Regions from separate parts of the Salinicola sp. JS01 genome, predicted to be linked through region 1. Evidence: predicted binding sites of a transcription regulator. Region 1 holds the regulator's gene; each other region holds the start of a gene.

Region 1 (5,309 bases):
GCGGGGCGGCCGGGTTCTGGGTGGAAAACGGCGAGATTTCGCATCCGGTGGAGGAGTTCACGGTCGCTGGTAACCTGCGCGAGATGTTCGCCGCCCTGCAGGGCGTGGGTGACGACATCGATCGCCGCGGCAGCGTGCACACCGGCAGCTGGCTGGTGGATGGGATGACGCTCGCCGGCCAATAAGAGCGGGGTAGCCAAAGGGGAGTAGGCCCGTGAGCGCGGGCCTGTTGAGCACGGAGATATTGAGCGCGGGGCTATTCGTCCTCGTGGCTATTCGTCCTTGTGGCTATTCGTCCTTGTGGCTATTCGTCCTCGTGGAAGCGGGCGTCGAACAGCGCGGTGATCGCTTCCATCGCCGGTTCCGCGTCGTCACCCTCGGTGACGATCACCAGCGGGGTGCCGCAGGGCGCGGCCAGCATCAGCAGCGACATGATATTGGCGGCATCGGCGATACGGTCGCCGTGGTGCACCGCGACCCGGGCGGTGAACGGCTGACAGCACTGCACCAGCTTGGTCGCGGCGCGGGCATGCAGGCCGCGGCGGTTGGTCAGTCGCAGTTCACGTTCACGCTTGGGCATCACCACCCCGCTCGGCCGGGACGTCATCGGAGAGGGCGGTATGCACCCCGAGCTCGCGATGGCGCAGGCGGATGTCGACGTCATCGTGACGGAAGTGGTGCGCCAGACGCTCGATCAGATAGACCGAGCGGTGATGGCCCCCGGTACAGCCCACCGCGACGGTGAGATAGCTGCGGTGGCTGGCCAGATAGGCCGGCAGCCAGCGGATCAGCCAGGCATGAATATCGCCGGCCATGGCGTGGACATCGGGGTACTGCTCGAGAAAGGTGACGATCTCGTCGTCACGGCCGTCGAACGCGCGCAGGTTCGGGTCCCAGAAGGGGTTGGGCAGGCAGCGCACGTCGAACACCATGTCGGCATCCAGCGGTACGCCGCGCTTGAAGCCGAACGACTCGAAGGTCAACGTGAGGCGCCCGCCGCTGTGGCGCGCCACCTGTTCGCTGATGCGCGCGCGCAGGTCGTGGACCGAGAGGCCGCGGGTGTCGATCACCAGATCGGCGACCCGTCGGATCGGCGCCAGATAGACCTGTTCGTTGTCGATCGCCTCGGCCAGCGTCATGTCATTGCCGCGGGTCAGCGGGTGGCGGCGGCGGGTGGCCGAGTAGCGCTCGAGCAGCACCTTGGCATCGGCGGTGAGATAGACCACCTGGGTATCGATGCCACGCTCGCGCACACCTTCGAGCAGCACCGGAAAGCGCTCCAGCGCCTCCGGCAGGTTGCGTGCGTCGATGCTCACCGCCACGTTGGGCCGCGAGGGCGGCGCGGACCTGAGCTCGTCGATCAGCGGCGCCAGCAGGTTGGCCGGCAGGTTGTCGATGGCGTAGTAACCGAGATCCTCGAGCGCCTGCAGCGCAATGGATTTCCCCGACCCCGAGCGGCCGCTGATGATGACGAGTCGCATGCAGTCCCTATCCGTCTTCGCTGTCCTGGTGATGGCGGATGGCGTCGACCAGCGTGTCGTGGAGCGCGCGCTGCGAGCCGGCCTGACGCAGCTTCTGGCGCACGCTGCCTTGATTCATGATGCCGGCGACCTCGGCCAGCAGCGAAAGATGGGCATCGTCTGCCTCCTCCGGGACCAGCAGCACGAACACCAGATCCACCGGCTCGCCGTCGATGGCATCGAAGTCGATGGCATCCTCGAGGCGCATGAAGCCGGCCAACGGCGTCTTGCAGTGCGGGCTGCGCGCGTGCGGAATGGCGACCCCGTTGCCGATGCCGGTACTGCCCAGGCGCTCGCGCCCTATCAGGCGGCTGAACACCTCCTGACTGTCCAGGCTGGGCGTATTCTGGGCGATGAAGGTGCTGAAGAATTCCAGCAGACGCTTTTTGCTGCCCCCCGTCACACCGTAGAGGGTGCGTTCGGGGGGCAGAATGGTTTCCAGAGTGATCATCGGGGAATTAACGGGCGCCTGCGCCTTGCGCGCGGGCCTGTGCCTTCTCTTTGTGTTTGACCAGCTGGCGATCCAGCTTGTCGGTCAGGGCGTCGATCGCGGCATACATGTCGATATCGCTGGCTTCGGCATGTATGTCGCCGCCCGCTGCGTGTAGCGTGCAAGCCGCTTGCTGACGCTCTTTCTCGATGCTCAACGTCACCTGAACGTTGGTGATGTTGTCGTAGTGGCGCTCCAGACGTGCGAGTTTCTCGTCGACGTAGTCCCGCAGGGCGTCGGTCAGTTCGACGTGATGGCCGGTGACGTTCACTTGCATGGCGCGCTCCTGTTGCGGCTTATGTGGCACCTCTGATTGTAACCCTTTTCTCCGCGCTGCAAAGGGATCGCGGGCGATTGATCGCCGCGGGCTGGCGTGAATTCTAAAAGTCCATTCAAGACAGTCGCTTGCGCTCGCTGGAGGCGGGGATGCCCATGGCCTCGCGATACTTGGCCACGGTGCGCCGGGCGACACTGATGTCGGCCTGCGCCAATAGCTCCACCAGCTTGCTGTCGGAGAGCGGCTTGCGCGGCGACTCCTCGCCGATCAGCTTTTTGAGGCGTGCCCGAATCGCGGTGCTGGAGACGCTGTCGCTCTCACCGCGCTGGCCCACCTGGCTGGAGAAGAAGTACTTGAGCTCGAACACCCCGCGCGGGGTGTGGATGAACTTTTGCGTGGTCACCCGCGAAATGGTGGATTCGTGCATGTCGACGCTGGTAGCGATGTCGGCCAGGATCAGCGGTTTCATCGCCTCTTCGCCGCGCTCGAGGAAGTCGACCTGGCGCGCCATGATCTCGCGACCCACTCGCAGCAGGGTGTCGTTGCGGCTGGAGAGGCTCTTCATCAGCCAGCGTGCCTCCTGCAGGTGCTGGCGCAGGAAGGTGTTGTCGTCGCTCTTGTCGGCGCGCCGGATCAGCGCGGCGTAGTCGGGCTGGATGCGCAGCCGCGGCAGTGCCTCGGCATTGAGTTCGATGCGCCAGCCGTCCTGAGTCAGGCGGGCCACCAGGTCGGGAATCACATAGTCCTGCTGGCCGTGGTCGAAGGCCTGGCCGGGGCGCGGGTCGAGGGTGCGAATGGTGGCGACGACGCGCTCGAGTTCGGCGTCGTCGAGGCGCAGGCGGCGCTTGAGCTGGCGTCGGTCGTCGCCGGCCAGCGCCTCCAGGAACTGGCGCACCAGCCGCTTGGCCTGGGGCAGCAGCGGGGTATCAGCGGGCAGGGCGCCGAGCTGCAGTAGCAGGCATTCGCGCAGGTCGCGGGCGCCCACGCCGGTGGGGTCGAACTGCTGCAGCCGCAGCAGCATGCGTTCGACATCGGCGCTGGTGACCGCCCCCGGGTACTGCTCGCGCAGGCCCGCGGTGAGCTCGTCGAGCGTGCCGTCGAGGTAGCCGTCGGCATTGATGGCATCGATCAGGCACTCGCCGATGAGGCGCTCCTGGGCGTCGAATTCGCCCATGGCGAGCTGCCAGTTGAGATGGTCGTGGAGCGTGGTGTCGGCGGCGTTGCGCTCCAGGTCCGGCCATTCGTCGGCGCCGGCCGGGGCGGCGCTGGGGGCGATGTCCTGGTAGGTATCGCTCCACTCGCTGTCGAGGGCGAGCTCCTCGGGGATGTCGCTGGCCCACTCTGCCTCGGGCGTCTCGCTGACCGCCTGCTCGGCGTACTCTTCGTCCAGCTCGAGCATGGGGTTGGTCTCGAGCGCCTGCTGGATCTCCTGGCGCAGATCGAGCGTCGACAGCTGCAGCAGCTGAATCGCCTGCTGCAGCTGTGGCGTCATCGTCAGTTGGGCGCCGACGCGCAGTTGCAGTGAAGGTTTCATGGACATGGCATGGACACGCAAGGGGGCGGCGGTGGCCGCCGGTCGATAGGATGCCCTTACGTTACTGACTGCCTGCGGGGGATGCAACGCTTTGAGCGCTAACTTTATGCAAGAATTATGCCACGGTGCGTTCGGCTTGGGCGTTCGGCGGCTTCGAGAGGGACCAGTCCGCCGCGCTGGCGCAGCGGGCTGGGAAGTGGGGGAGCGACCTTAGGTTCTGTACGAAAAGTCAGCGAGCGAAGGCGAGACAAGGCGAAAAACGGCGAAAACGCGGAGTTTACGGGATGTAAATGAGCATTTTGAGCCGATTTTTAACGCCGTATTGCCGAGCGCAGGTAGTTTTCTTACAAAGCCTAGAGGCGGAACTCGTGCCCCAGATAGACATCCCGCACCCGCTGATTGTCGAGAATCGCTTCCGGGCGCCCCTCGGCGATGATCTGACCGTCGCCGACGATGTAGGCGTTGTCGCAGATATCCAACGTCTCGCGCACGTTGTGATCGGTGATCAGCACGCCGATCTCGCGATCGCGCAGCTGGCGAATGATGTTCTTGATATCGCCCACCGAGATCGGATCGACCCCGGCGAAGGGTTCGTCGAGCAGCACGAAGGCGGGCTCGGTGGCCAGTGCCCGGGCGATCTCCACCCGGCGCCGCTCGCCGCCGGAGAGCGACATGCCCGGATTGTCGCGGATATGGTCGACGTGGAAATCGCCCAGCAGCTGCTCCAGGCGGTCGCGGCGCCCGGCGCGGTCGAGATCCTTGCGCGTCTCCAGGATGGCCATGATGTTGTCGGCGACACTGAGCTTGCGGAAGATCGAGGCCTCCTGCGGCAGATAGCCGATGCCGGCGCGGGCGCGTTCGTGCATCGGCGCGCGGCTCAGATCGCGATCGTCGATGTGCACGCTGCCGGCGTCGGACTTGACCAGGCCCACGATCATGTAGAAGGAGGTGGTCTTGCCGGCACCGTTGGGGCCGAGCAGGCCGACGATGCTGCCCTGGCGCAGGGTCAGGCTGAAGTCATGGACGACTCGACGCCCCTTGTAGCTCTTGGCCAGGTTGGCGGCCGTTAGCGTTTTCATCGCTTTCTTCCTTGCCTCGCGAAAGGGCGCGTCACTGGGTCTGCTGACGTGGCGTGAGCGTCATGCGCACGCGGCCGTCACCGCTGCCGTCGCCACTGGTGCTGGAGCGGGCGTTGACCCGGCGCGAGTTGAGATAGTACTCGACGTAGGCGCCGTCGAAGGTGTCGCGTGCCTGATGCAGCTCGGCGTTGCCGATCAGCTCCACCCGGCGCTCGGCGGCGTGATAGACGATCTTGTCGCCCCAGCCCTTGACCAAGGCTTCATCGGGTGCAGGCTTCTGCTCCAGATAGGCGCGCTCGCCACCGCCGCCGGTGGCGGTCACCAGGCTCACTTCGCCATTCTTGCCGCGCTTGATCTCGACCCGAGCGGCCTTGAGCTGCATGCTGCCCTGCTGCATGTCGACCTTGCC
Region 2 (5,309 bases), 1.4 Mb from region 1:
ACTTCTCGATCTCGCTGATTCTGGGAATCGTCGCCGGTACCTTCTCTTCGGTCTATGTCGCCGCAGCGCTGCTGCTGGTGTTCAAGCTCGAGCGCCAGGATCTGATCCCGGCGAAGAAGGAGAACGTCGAAGGCGAAGAAGAGCTGCCCTGAGCCGCGCCGTGACCGCTGCTTGACCCAAGGCCTCTCCCCGGAGAGGCCTTTTTCGTGGCTGCCTTCCCGCCCCCGGCGGCCTCATTCCACTGCGACGCTCCTGAGACCGCGCCAGGGCGCTCGGAACTCGACGCCGGCGCGCCGAGCTGGGGTATGATGAGTCGCCCTCCACGCTTGCCATCAGGGAGATCCATGGCTCCTATCTTTGCCGATTCCAGCGTCGCCCGCTGGCTGCTGGTGCTGGTGATGATCGCCGGCGTCTACTTCTTCATCGACTTCCTGATTCCGGTGCTCGCCGCGCTGATCATCTGCGTCGCCAGCTGGCCGCTCTACCGCTGGCTGCTGGCGCACTGCGGCCAGCGCCGCACCCTGGCCGCGAGCATCGCCCTGGTGCTGATCATCCTGTGTCTGGTGATCCCCATCGTGATGGCCTGCACCTACGCCTTCCAGGAGCTCAAGGGCTGGATCGGCTGGCTGCTGGCCGCCAACCAGCACGGCATTCCGGTGCCGGCCTGGGCCGCCCAGTTACCCGGAGTCGGTAGCTGGGTGCGCGAGCAGTGGCAGACCTACCTGGCCGAACCACATGCGCTGGAGTCCTATCTTCAGTTGGTGGGTGGCGAGCACATCGGCAATATCTCGCGCTGGGTGCTGGCGCTCGGCAGCAATGCGGTGCATCTCGCCCTCACCCTGCTGTTCATGCTGATCACACTGTTCTTTCTCTACCGCGACGGGGTGGGCATGGCGCGCCAGTTGGATATCGTCGGCGAGCGCATCCTGCCGGCGCGCTGGCAGCGCTTCTCGCGGGTGGTACCGGCGACCATCAGCTCCACCGTGGTCGGCATGGGCCTGATCGCCCTCGGCGAGGGGTTGGTGCTGGGCACCGCCTACTGGATCGCCGGGGTGCAGTCACCGGTGGTCCTCGGCGTAATCACCGCCTTCATGGCGCTGGTCCCCGGCGGCGCCCCGCTCACCTTCACCCTGGTGTCGCTCTATCTGATCGCCACCGGGCATCTGCCCAACGGCATCGGGCTGTTCCTGTGGGGGGCGATCGAGCTGTTCATCGTCGACAAGACGCTGCGCCCACGGCTGGTCGGCGGGCCGATCAAGCTGCCCTTCCTGCCCACCTTCTTCGGGCTGGTCGGCGGGGTGAAGACCATGGGGCTGGTGGGGCTGTTCGTGGGGCCGGTACTGATGGCTCTGCTGGTTGCCAGCTGGCGCGAGTGGCTGCACGACGACGAGGCCCCGGACGCCCCCAGCGAGGCGGAGCGCTGGGGCTACGGCAATCCGCGGCTGATCGCCCGCTATACCGGTCAGCGGCCGGACTGATCGCGCCCCAGGGCGATGGCGTAGCGCTTCAGCTTGCGCACCACGCTGGGCTGGCTGATACCCAGGCGCTCGGCCAGCGCATAGGTAGAGCCGTGGGTCTCGGCGAGCTGGGCCAGGATACGCCGCTCGTGGGCCGCCAGCGCCGCTTTCAACCCCTCGCCCTCGGCCAGTAGCGCGGCGTCCGCCGGGTCCGTCGGATGCCACGACGGCGGCACCCCGGCGGTGCCCGGCTCGCTACCCGCCGGGCCGCCGATCACACTGCTCTCCGCCGCCAGCCAGGCGCGCTCCAGCCAGTTCTCCAGCTCGCGTACGTTGCCCGGCCACTCGGCGCTCATCAGCTCGGCCCAGGCCCGCGGGTGGAGCATCTTGTCATCGCCGTAGCGGCGGTTGAGCCGCTCCAGATGGCGCTCCGCCAGCCCGCGAATCTCTTCGCGGCGCTCGCGCAGCGGCGGCAGCGTCACCGGGATGACGTTGAGCCGATAGTAGAGATCGAGCCGGAAGGCGCCCTCCTCCACCTGCCGCGCCAGGTCGCGATTGGTCGCCACCACCAGGCGGAAGTCGACCCGCCGCGAGCGGGTATCGCCGAGCCGGGTGAGCGAGCCATCCTGGATCACCTTGAGCAGCTTGGACTGCATGGTCAGCGGCAGCTCGCCGATCTCGTCGAGGAACAGGGTGCCATTGTGCGCCTGCTCCAGCAGCCCCGCCTTCCCCTGCCGCGCCGCCCCGCTGAAGGCGCCGGGCTGGTAGCCGAACATCTCCGACTCGAACAGCGACTCGGGGATCGCCGCGCAGTTGACGTCGACGAAGGCGCCGTCGCGGCGGCGGCTCCAGCGGTGCAGCTGACGCGCAAAGGCGGTCTTGCCCACCCCCGATTCCCCCAGCATCAGCACCGTGGCGTCGGTCGGCGCGCTGCGCTTGAGCAGCTGGGTGATCTCACGCATCACGCGGCTCTTGACCACCAGCTCGCCGGCCTCGCCCGGAAGCTCTCCCGGCGCCTCGTGATGGCGCTTGAGATGCTCGGTGAAGCGCTGCTGCAGCAGCGCGTACTCGTCCTGCAGCAGGCGCAGATCGGTGAGATCCCGCGAGCGACTGATCACCCGCACCAGGCGTCCGCCGACATACACCGGATGCGCCTCGGCGATCACCTGGCGGCCGGTGCCGGTGCGCTGCATCAGCTGCGCCGGCTGGCCGCTGCGGATCACTTCCAGCGACACCGAGGGCGAGAGCACGCCGCTGGCCTGCAGCGCCTGCACGGTGGTCGCGCACAGCGTCTCCCGCGGCATGCCGTAGACCGTCGCGGCGCCGGGGCTGACATCGAGGATGCGTCCCTCGGCATCGACCACGAACAAATGATCCTGGGCGGTCTCGACCATCGCCTTCAGGGTGGCAAGGTCCGCTTGGGCCTCGGTCATCGTCGTCTCCGATTCGATTTTGCATCATTGATACGTATTTGAATCAAAAGCTGCAAGCCATCGATACAAAAACGCATCACGCCTCGCTAGCGACCGCCCAAAATCAACCAGTTACGGTTGGCACGCTTTATGCGTGGTGATCAGTGACCCTTAGACAATCACAATCCAGGAGACGGTATGTCCCACCAGCCCGAGGATCGCACCCCGCTCAACCAGCCGCTGGGCGGTAACGAGATGCCCCGCTTCGGCGGCCCGGCGACCATGATGCGCCTGCCGACCCAGCACAGCGCCGCCGGGCTCGACGCCTGCTTCATCGGTATCCCGCTGGATATCGGCACCTCCAACCGCCCCGGCACCCGCTTCGGGCCACGCCAGATCCGTGACGAATCGCGCATGCTGCGGCCGTTCAACATGGCGACCCGCGCCGCGCCCTTCGAGAGCCTGCAGGTGGCGGATATCGGCGACGTCCCGATCAATACCTTCGATCTCAAGAAGAGCGTCGGCATCATCGAGCGCTTCTACCACGAGATGCTCGGCCACGACGTCATCCCGCTGACCCTGGGCGGCGATCACACCATCGCCCTGCCGATCCTGCGCGCCATGGCCGCCAAGCACGGGCCGGTGGGGCTGATCCATGTCGATGCCCATGCCGACATCAACGACCAGATGTTCGGCGAGCAGATCGCCCACGGCACCCCCTTCCGCCGCGCCGTGGAAGAGGGGCTGCTGGATACGAACCGAGTGGCGCAGATCGGTCTGCGCGGCACCGGCTACGCCGCCGACGAGTTCGACTGGGGCCGCGACCAAGGCTTCAGGGTGGTGCCGGCGGAGGCGTGCTGGCACCAAAGCCTGACACCGCTGATGGCGGAGATTCGCGAAAAGGTCGGCGGCGGGCCGGTCTATCTGAGCTTCGACATCGACAGCCTCGACCCCGCCTACGCCCCGGGCACCGGCACGGTCGAGATCGGCGGGCTGACCATTCCCCAGGCGCTGGAGATCATCCGCGGCTGCCACGGCCTGGATCTGGTCGGCTGCGATCTGGTCGAGGTCTCGCCGCCCTACGATGCCCACGGCCAGACCGCGGTGGTCGCCGCCAATCTGCTGTTCGAGATGCTCTGTGTGCTGCCCGGCGTGAAGCGCCGCTGACGCCGCGCCGGCCGTTCACGTCTGGATTCACAACAACAATCGCCGCCGGCACGGCGGCAGGATGACACCTCATGATGCTGGATCTTCTCGTCGTCGCGCTCTACGCGGCGGGCATGCTGCTTCTCGGCTGCTGGGGCATGAAACGCGCCCGCAGCAGCGACGACTACCTGGTGGCGGGCCGGCGCCTGGGCCCGGGACTCTATCTGGGCACGCTCTCGGCGGTGGTGCTCGGCGGCGCCTCCACCGTGGGCACGGTCAAGCTGGGCTACGTCTACGGTCTCTCCGGGCTGTGGCTGTGCGGCGCCCTGGGCCTGGGGCTGATCGTGCTCAGCCTGGTGCTGGCCAAGCCGCTGGCCAAGCTCAAGCTCTACACCATTACCCAACTGCTGGAACGCCGCTACACGCCGGCGGCCAAGACCGTCAGCTCAGCGGTGATGCTCGCCTACGATCTGATGATCGCGGTCACCTCGACCATCGCCATCGGCACCCTGGTGACGGTGCTGTTCGCGCTGCCCTCCTGGGTCGGGGTGGTGATCGGCGGCACCATTGTGGTGGTCTACTCCACCCTCGGCGGCATGTGGTCGCTGACACTCACCGACATCGTCCAGTTCGTGATCATGACCGTGGGCATGCTCGGCCTGATGCTGCCGCTGACGGTGCACTATGCCGGCGGCTGGGACACGCTGGTCGCCAGCGCCGCGCCGGGGCACTTCTCGCTCACCGGGATCGGCTGGTCGACCATCGTCACCTACTTCGTCATCTACTTCCTGGGCATTCTGATCGGCCAGGACATCTGGCAGCGGGTGTTCACCGCGCGCTCGACCCGGGTGGCCCGTTTCGCCGGCACCGCCGCGGGGATCTACTGCCTGATCTATGGCGCCATCGGGGCGCTGGTCGGCGTGGCCGCCAGCGTGCTGCTGCCCGATCTCGCCGATGCCAACAACGCCTTCGCCGCGGTCGCCCAGCTGGCGCTGCCGGACGGCCTGCGCGGGCTGATCATCGCCGCCGCCATGGCCGCGATGATGTCCACCGCCAGCGCCGGCATGCTGGCCGCCTCGACCCTGATGACCCGCGATCTGCTGCCGGCGCTGCGCGGCGGCCGGCAGAGCGAGCGGGTCTCGAGCTACCGCCTGTGGACGCTGCTGATGGGACTGGTCACCATCGTCATCGCGCTAATGGTGGATGACGTGATCGGCGCCCTGACCATCGCCTACAACCTGCTGGTCGGCGGCATGCTGGTACCGATCCTGGGCGCGCTCTACTGGCGCCGAGC
Region 3 (5,309 bases), 970 kb from region 1:
TCCGCGCGCAGCGAGCGCACCCTCAAGCGCTCGTTCATCCGCATGGCCTACATGCCGTTTCTGACCGCGGGCGTGGTGTTCATGGTCGGGATCATCGGTATCAGCGCCTTCCCCGATCTCACCACGGCGCAGTCGGAGCAGCTGGTGGGCATGCTCGCCAACGCCCTGGCCAACCAGAACACCTTCTTCTACTGGGCCATGGTGCTGCTGTTCGGCGGGGTGATCGCGGCGATCGTCTCCACCGCGGACTCGGTGCTGTTGACCTTCTCCTCGATCGTCTCCCACGACCTCTACGGCCGCTATATCGCCCCCGGCGCCAGCGAGTACCGCAAGATCCTGGTGGGCAAGCTGGTGGGGGTCGCCGCGGTGGTGGTGCTGGTGCTGATCGCCTGGTACCCGCCGGGCACGCTCTATCAGATCTTCGTGCTCAAGTTCGAAGTGCTGATCCAGACCGCGCCGGCGCTGATTCTGGGCCTCTACTGGCGGCGCCTGAACGCCCAGGCGGTATTCGTGGGCATGCTCGCCGGCACCGTGCTGGCCGCCGCCTTCACCTTCGCCGGCTACCGCCCGCTGGGCGTGTTCAGCGGCCTCTGGGGGCTGTTGCTCAACCTGGTACTTTGCGTCGGCGGTTCGCTGCTGGTTGGCGCTTCCCCGGCCCAGCGCGAGCGCGCCGAGGAGATCATCGCCTTCCCACCGCGGACTTCAGCAGTCCGCACGGGCTGAGCGCCAGGCGCGCTCCCTTCCGAGCGCCGCAACCGCTGCACACGCCTTCGCCAGTGGCGAAGGCGTGTGCATTTCTGCGCTATCTCATTCCAGCGAATCATAAGGCAGGCCGACGTAGTTCTCGGCGATCGTGGTCAGACCGGCCCGGGAGTCGAGGCTGTAGTCGAACTCGGCCTGGCGCAGGCGCTCGTCGAAGTCGAGCGTCTGGCCGAAGTCGTGCAGATGGCGCGTCATCCACCAGGAGAAGCGTTCGGCCTTCCACACCCGGCGCAGGCAGGTGGGCGAGTAGCGTGGGATCAGATCGGTGCGCCCTTGGTGATAGATGGCGGCGAATAGTCGATGCAACACACCCACGTCGCCGGCGGCCAGATTGAGCCCCTTGGCACCGGTAGGCGGGACGATGTGCGCGGCATCGCCTGCCAGGAACAGCCGCCCGTGCTGCATCGGCTCGGCGACGAAGCTGTGCAGTGGTGCGATGCTCTTCTCCAGCGACGGCCCGGTGACCAGATTCGCGGCCACCTCCCGCGGTATCCGGCGCGACAGCTCGTCCCAGAAGCGGTCGTCCGACCACGCCTCGACCCGCTCGCCGGCGGGCACCTGCAGGTAGTAGCGGCTGCGCTCGGCGGAGCGCATGCTGCACAGCGCAAAGCCGCGTTCGTGACGCGAATAGATCAGTTCGTGATGCACCGGCGGGGTATCGGCGAGCAGCCCCAGCCAGCCGAACGGATAGTCGCGCTCGAAGGTGGTGAGCGTGGTCGTGGGGATGGATTGACGCGAAACGCCGTGGAAACCGTCACAGCCGGCGATATAGTCGCAGTCGAGGCGCATCGACTCGCCGTTGTAGCGGCATTCGAGATAGGGCGACTCGCTCTCGATGGCGTGCAGCGATACCTCTTCGGCTTGGTAGAGCGTGGTCAGTCCGGCCTCGCGTCGGGCGGCCATCAGATCGCGGGTGACCTCGGTCTGGCCGTAGACGGTGACCCGCTTGCCGCCGGTCAGCGCGGCCAGATCGATGCGCACCCGACGCTCGCCCAGGCCCATCTCGAAACCGTCGTGGGGAATGCCCTCGGCGTCCACCCGCGCGCCGACCCCGGCCTTGTGCAGTAGATCGACCATCCCCTGTTCGAGCACCCCGGCGCGGATGCGCCCCAGGACGTAATCCGCCGAGCGGCGCTCGACGATGACGTTGTCGATGCCGTGGCGATGCAGCAGCTGCCCCAGCAGCAGGCCGGCTGGGCCAGCGCCGACGATCGCGACTTGCGTGCGCATGATGCCTCTCCTCCAATGGCGGGCCAGGACCCGAAATGGCACTTTTCACCACCATTGTTCGCCATCGATCACCACTGGATAAGGCAAGATTCCTAGCCAAAATGATCATTTCCAAGGATAGGCGCCTGACTTTAGTCTGATCCCAGCCCCCTACGACGCGAGAGCCATGCGCATGGTGACGCCCACGCCCGTTCCCACCTATCAGCTCTATGGCGAGACCCGCCACTGGCCCACCCCGGACCTGCTCCACTGCGAGACCATCGCCGAACGCAGCCGGCTCTACGCCTGGCATATCCGAGCGCACCGCCATGCCGACCTGATGCACCTGCTGCTGCTACGCGAAGGCCAGGTCGAACTACGGCTGGGCGATCTGGAGACCGCCATCGATACGCCGGCCATGATCTGCGTGCCGGCCACCGTGATTCATGGCTTTCGCTTCTCGCCCCAGACCCAGGGGCATATCGTCACCCTGGCGCAGCCGCTGGTGGCAGATCTCCACGCGCGCCTGCCCCAGGCCGAAGTGCTCGACGCCGCCATGCACTATCCGCTGGCAGCGCAGCCGGAGGCGGCGCCGCTGGCACAGCTGATCGCGCTGCTGGACGGCGAGTATCGGCGCGCACCGGGCGGCGCGCAGGAGGATCGCGAGGCGATGCTGACGACGCTGATCGACGCGGTGACGCTACAGCTATGGCGCCGCGCGAGACGCCGCCAGCGCCTGCCCAGATCGGGTCAGGCGCGCGGCGAACGCCATCTCGAGCGCTATCGGCAGTTGATCGAAACCCGCTTCGCCGAACAGCCCCCGATTCCCGACCTGGCGGCCGAGCTGGGTATTGGCGACGCCCATCTCAACGCGCTCTGCCGGCGGCTCACCGGTCACAGTGCGCTGCAGCTGCTGCACGCGCGGCTGCTGCTGGAGGCCAAGCGTCAGCTCACCTATACCCAGCAGAGCATCGCCCAGGTCGGCGAGCGGCTGGGCTTCGCCGAACCCACCTATTTCACCCGCTTCTTCAAGCGCGGCACCGGCATGACGCCGCGCGCCTTTCGTCAGCGCGGCGCCGGGCTGAACGCTTAGTCTCGACCAGTGGCCCGCGTATCACCGTGCGCAGCGAGCCCTGCCCTCGAATGGCGCAGGCATGAACCAGAACGGGGCATGAACCCTCTCTGACACCCAGTCGGGGCCGCCTCACCGCGGGCCAATCCTGCAGATGGCATGCTTTCTCGACCCGTCAGCGCTCGAAAACCGACAATCGCGCGGCGTCTTTTGGCATTCGGCGGAGAGTGGAACGCGCCTTGCTACAGGGTAGAGGTAGAGGGGAAATCCCCCTGGTTCAGGCCAACGTCATGCGGAGAACGCCATGGAAACCTCGGATTACCCACTGAGCGAAGTGCCCCCCAGCGAACGCAAGGGGCTGCTCTCCACCTCGGCCGTGCTACTCGGCTTCACCTTCTTCACCGCGACCATGTGGGCGGGCGGCTCCCTCGGCAGCGCCTTCTCGTTCGGCCAGCTGCTATGGGTGATCCTCATCGGCAACCTGCTGCTGGGCGCCTACGCGGCGGCCCTGGCCTATATCGCTTGCAAGAGCGGCCTCAACTCGGTGCTGATGGGGCGCTTCTGCTTCGGCGAGGTGGGCAGCAAGCTCTCCGACGCCCTCCTCGGCTTCACCCAGATCGGCTGGTACGCCTGGGGTACCGCTACCATCGCCGTGGTGCTGGTCAAGACGCTGGGCCTGTCGGCGGCGCTCGAGACGCCGCTGATGGTGCTGTTCGGCCTGGCCTTCTGCATCACCGCGATGATCGGCTTTCGCGGGCTCGACCTGCTGTCCCGGGTCGCCGTGCCGGCGATGCTGCTGTTCATCCTGATCAGCCTCTACACCGGTATGGTGGACGTGGGCGGGCTCTCCGGCCTGGCGGGCCAGACGCCCAGCGAACACATGAGCGTCGCCGCGGCCATCACCGTGGTGATCGGCACCTTCATCAGCGGCGGCACCCAGGCCACCAACTGGAGCCGTTTCGCGCGTACCCCTAGGATCGCCGTGATCGCGACGCTCGGCGCCTTCTTCATCGGCAATGGCCTGATGGTGCTGACCGGGGCGCTGGGCGCGATGATCTACCAGCAGGCGGATATCGTCGATGTGCTGCTGGCCCAGGGCTTCGTGACGCTGGCCGTGCTGATGCTGTTCCTCAACATCTGGACCACCCAGGACAACACCATCTACAACTTCGCCGTGGCCGGCTGCAACCTGCTGCGTACCGACAAGCGCCGCGTGGTCACCGTAGCCGGCGCCGCCATCGGCACCGTGCTGGCCGTGGGCGGCATGTACGATCTGCTGATTCCGTTTCTGGTGCTGCTCGGCACCTTCATCCCGCCGATCGGCGGCGTGATCATGGCGGACTTCTGGCTCAAGCATAAGGGCCGCTACCCGGCGCTGGCCGAGGTGCGCCTGCCCGCCTTCAACGGGACCGGACTGGCCGCCTACGTGATCGCCTCGGCAGCGGCTTACCTCTCCCCTGTGCTACCGCCGCTGGTGGGTGTCATCGTGGCGGCGGCGAGCTACGCCGTGCTGTTGAAACTGCCCCGCGTCGCCCCGCTGCCGGGCGCGGCCAGGGAGTGACCTGGCGCTCATCCGCACCCAGATGCCGCAGGAGGCCAGGCAGACAACATGACCGGGCGGCGGGGATGCCGCCCGGGGCTCAGAAATCGAAGAACACCGTCTCATCCTCGCCCTGCAGGCGGATATCGAAGCGGTAGCAGGTACGTCTCTCGCGCGTCTCCCGGGTCGCGATCAGGGTCTGGCGCCGGGTCGGCGATTCGATCGCGTTGAGGATCGGGCAGGCGGCGTTGGCGTCCGTCTCGTCGTCGAAGTAGAGCCGGGTCTGGAGCTGGATGTTGATGCCGCGGGCGAAGATCGCCAGGTTGACGTGCGGTGCCATGCGCCGCCCGTCCGCCAGCGCCACCGCGCCGGGCTTGATGGTCGTGAAGCGCCACTCGCCGTCGTTGTGCGCGGTGGCGGCACTGCGCCCGAAACTGTTGAAGGGTGCGGCGAGATCGAACTGGCACTGATATTCACCGTCGGCATCGGCCTGCCAGGCTTCGAGCAGCGCATCGCGCACGGTGTCACCATTACCGTCGATGACCCGGCCGACGAGCTCGATGGGCTCGCCCTGGGCGGCGTCGCCGGCGAGCTGCGGGCCGATCTCCTCATCGCGCGGCGGCAGGCCGGCGAGTTCCAGGGCCAGGCCGATATGCACGTAGGGGCCAGCGGTCTGCGAGGCGGTCTCCTTGAGCAGCGTGTCGGCGAGCGGGCGCGAGTTGGGCT

What was found. The regulator sigma-54, encoded in region 1, starts transcription at its own class of promoters, with help from an activator protein. The targets are predictions, from matches to a motif close to TGGCACNNNNNTTGCTNT.
Region 2: the regulator sigma-54 is predicted to act here: its motif matches at 3,009-3,026, upstream of speB (agmatinase).
Region 3: the regulator sigma-54 is predicted to act here: its motif matches at 3,272-3,289, upstream of codB (cytosine permease).

Annotation. Positions count from the first base shown of each region.
Region 1 is NZ_CP127244.1:1,338,693-1,344,001, forward strand. It holds gene pmbA (metalloprotease PmbA) at 1-185, shown strand, start outside; gene QO259_RS06070 (HPr family phosphocarrier protein) at 305-580, opposite strand; gene rapZ (RNase adapter RapZ) at 567-1,481, opposite strand; gene QO259_RS06080 (PTS sugar transporter subunit IIA) at 1,489-1,968, opposite strand; gene hpf (ribosome hibernation-promoting factor, HPF/YfiA family) at 1,979-2,287, opposite strand; gene QO259_RS06090 (RNA polymerase factor sigma-54) at 2,403-3,827, opposite strand; gene lptB (LPS export ABC transporter ATP-binding protein) at 4,175-4,900, opposite strand; gene lptA (lipopolysaccharide transport periplasmic protein LptA) at 4,932-5,309, opposite strand, start outside.
Region 2 is NZ_CP127244.1:2,700,828-2,706,136, forward strand. It holds gene secF (protein translocase subunit SecF) at 1-152, shown strand, start outside; gene QO259_RS12380 (AI-2E family transporter) at 345-1,478, shown strand; gene QO259_RS12385 (sigma-54 interaction domain-containing protein) at 1,463-2,890, opposite strand; gene speB (agmatinase) at 3,068-4,036, shown strand; gene QO259_RS12395 (sodium:solute symporter family protein) at 4,108-5,309, shown strand, end outside.
Region 3 is NZ_CP127244.1:369,706-375,014, reverse strand. It holds gene QO259_RS01895 (sodium:solute symporter family protein) at 1-723, shown strand, start outside; gene pobA (4-hydroxybenzoate 3-monooxygenase) at 808-1,992, opposite strand; gene QO259_RS01885 (helix-turn-helix domain-containing protein) at 2,165-3,064, shown strand; gene codB (cytosine permease) at 3,348-4,604, shown strand; gene pcaG (protocatechuate 3,4-dioxygenase subunit alpha) at 4,684-5,309, opposite strand, start outside.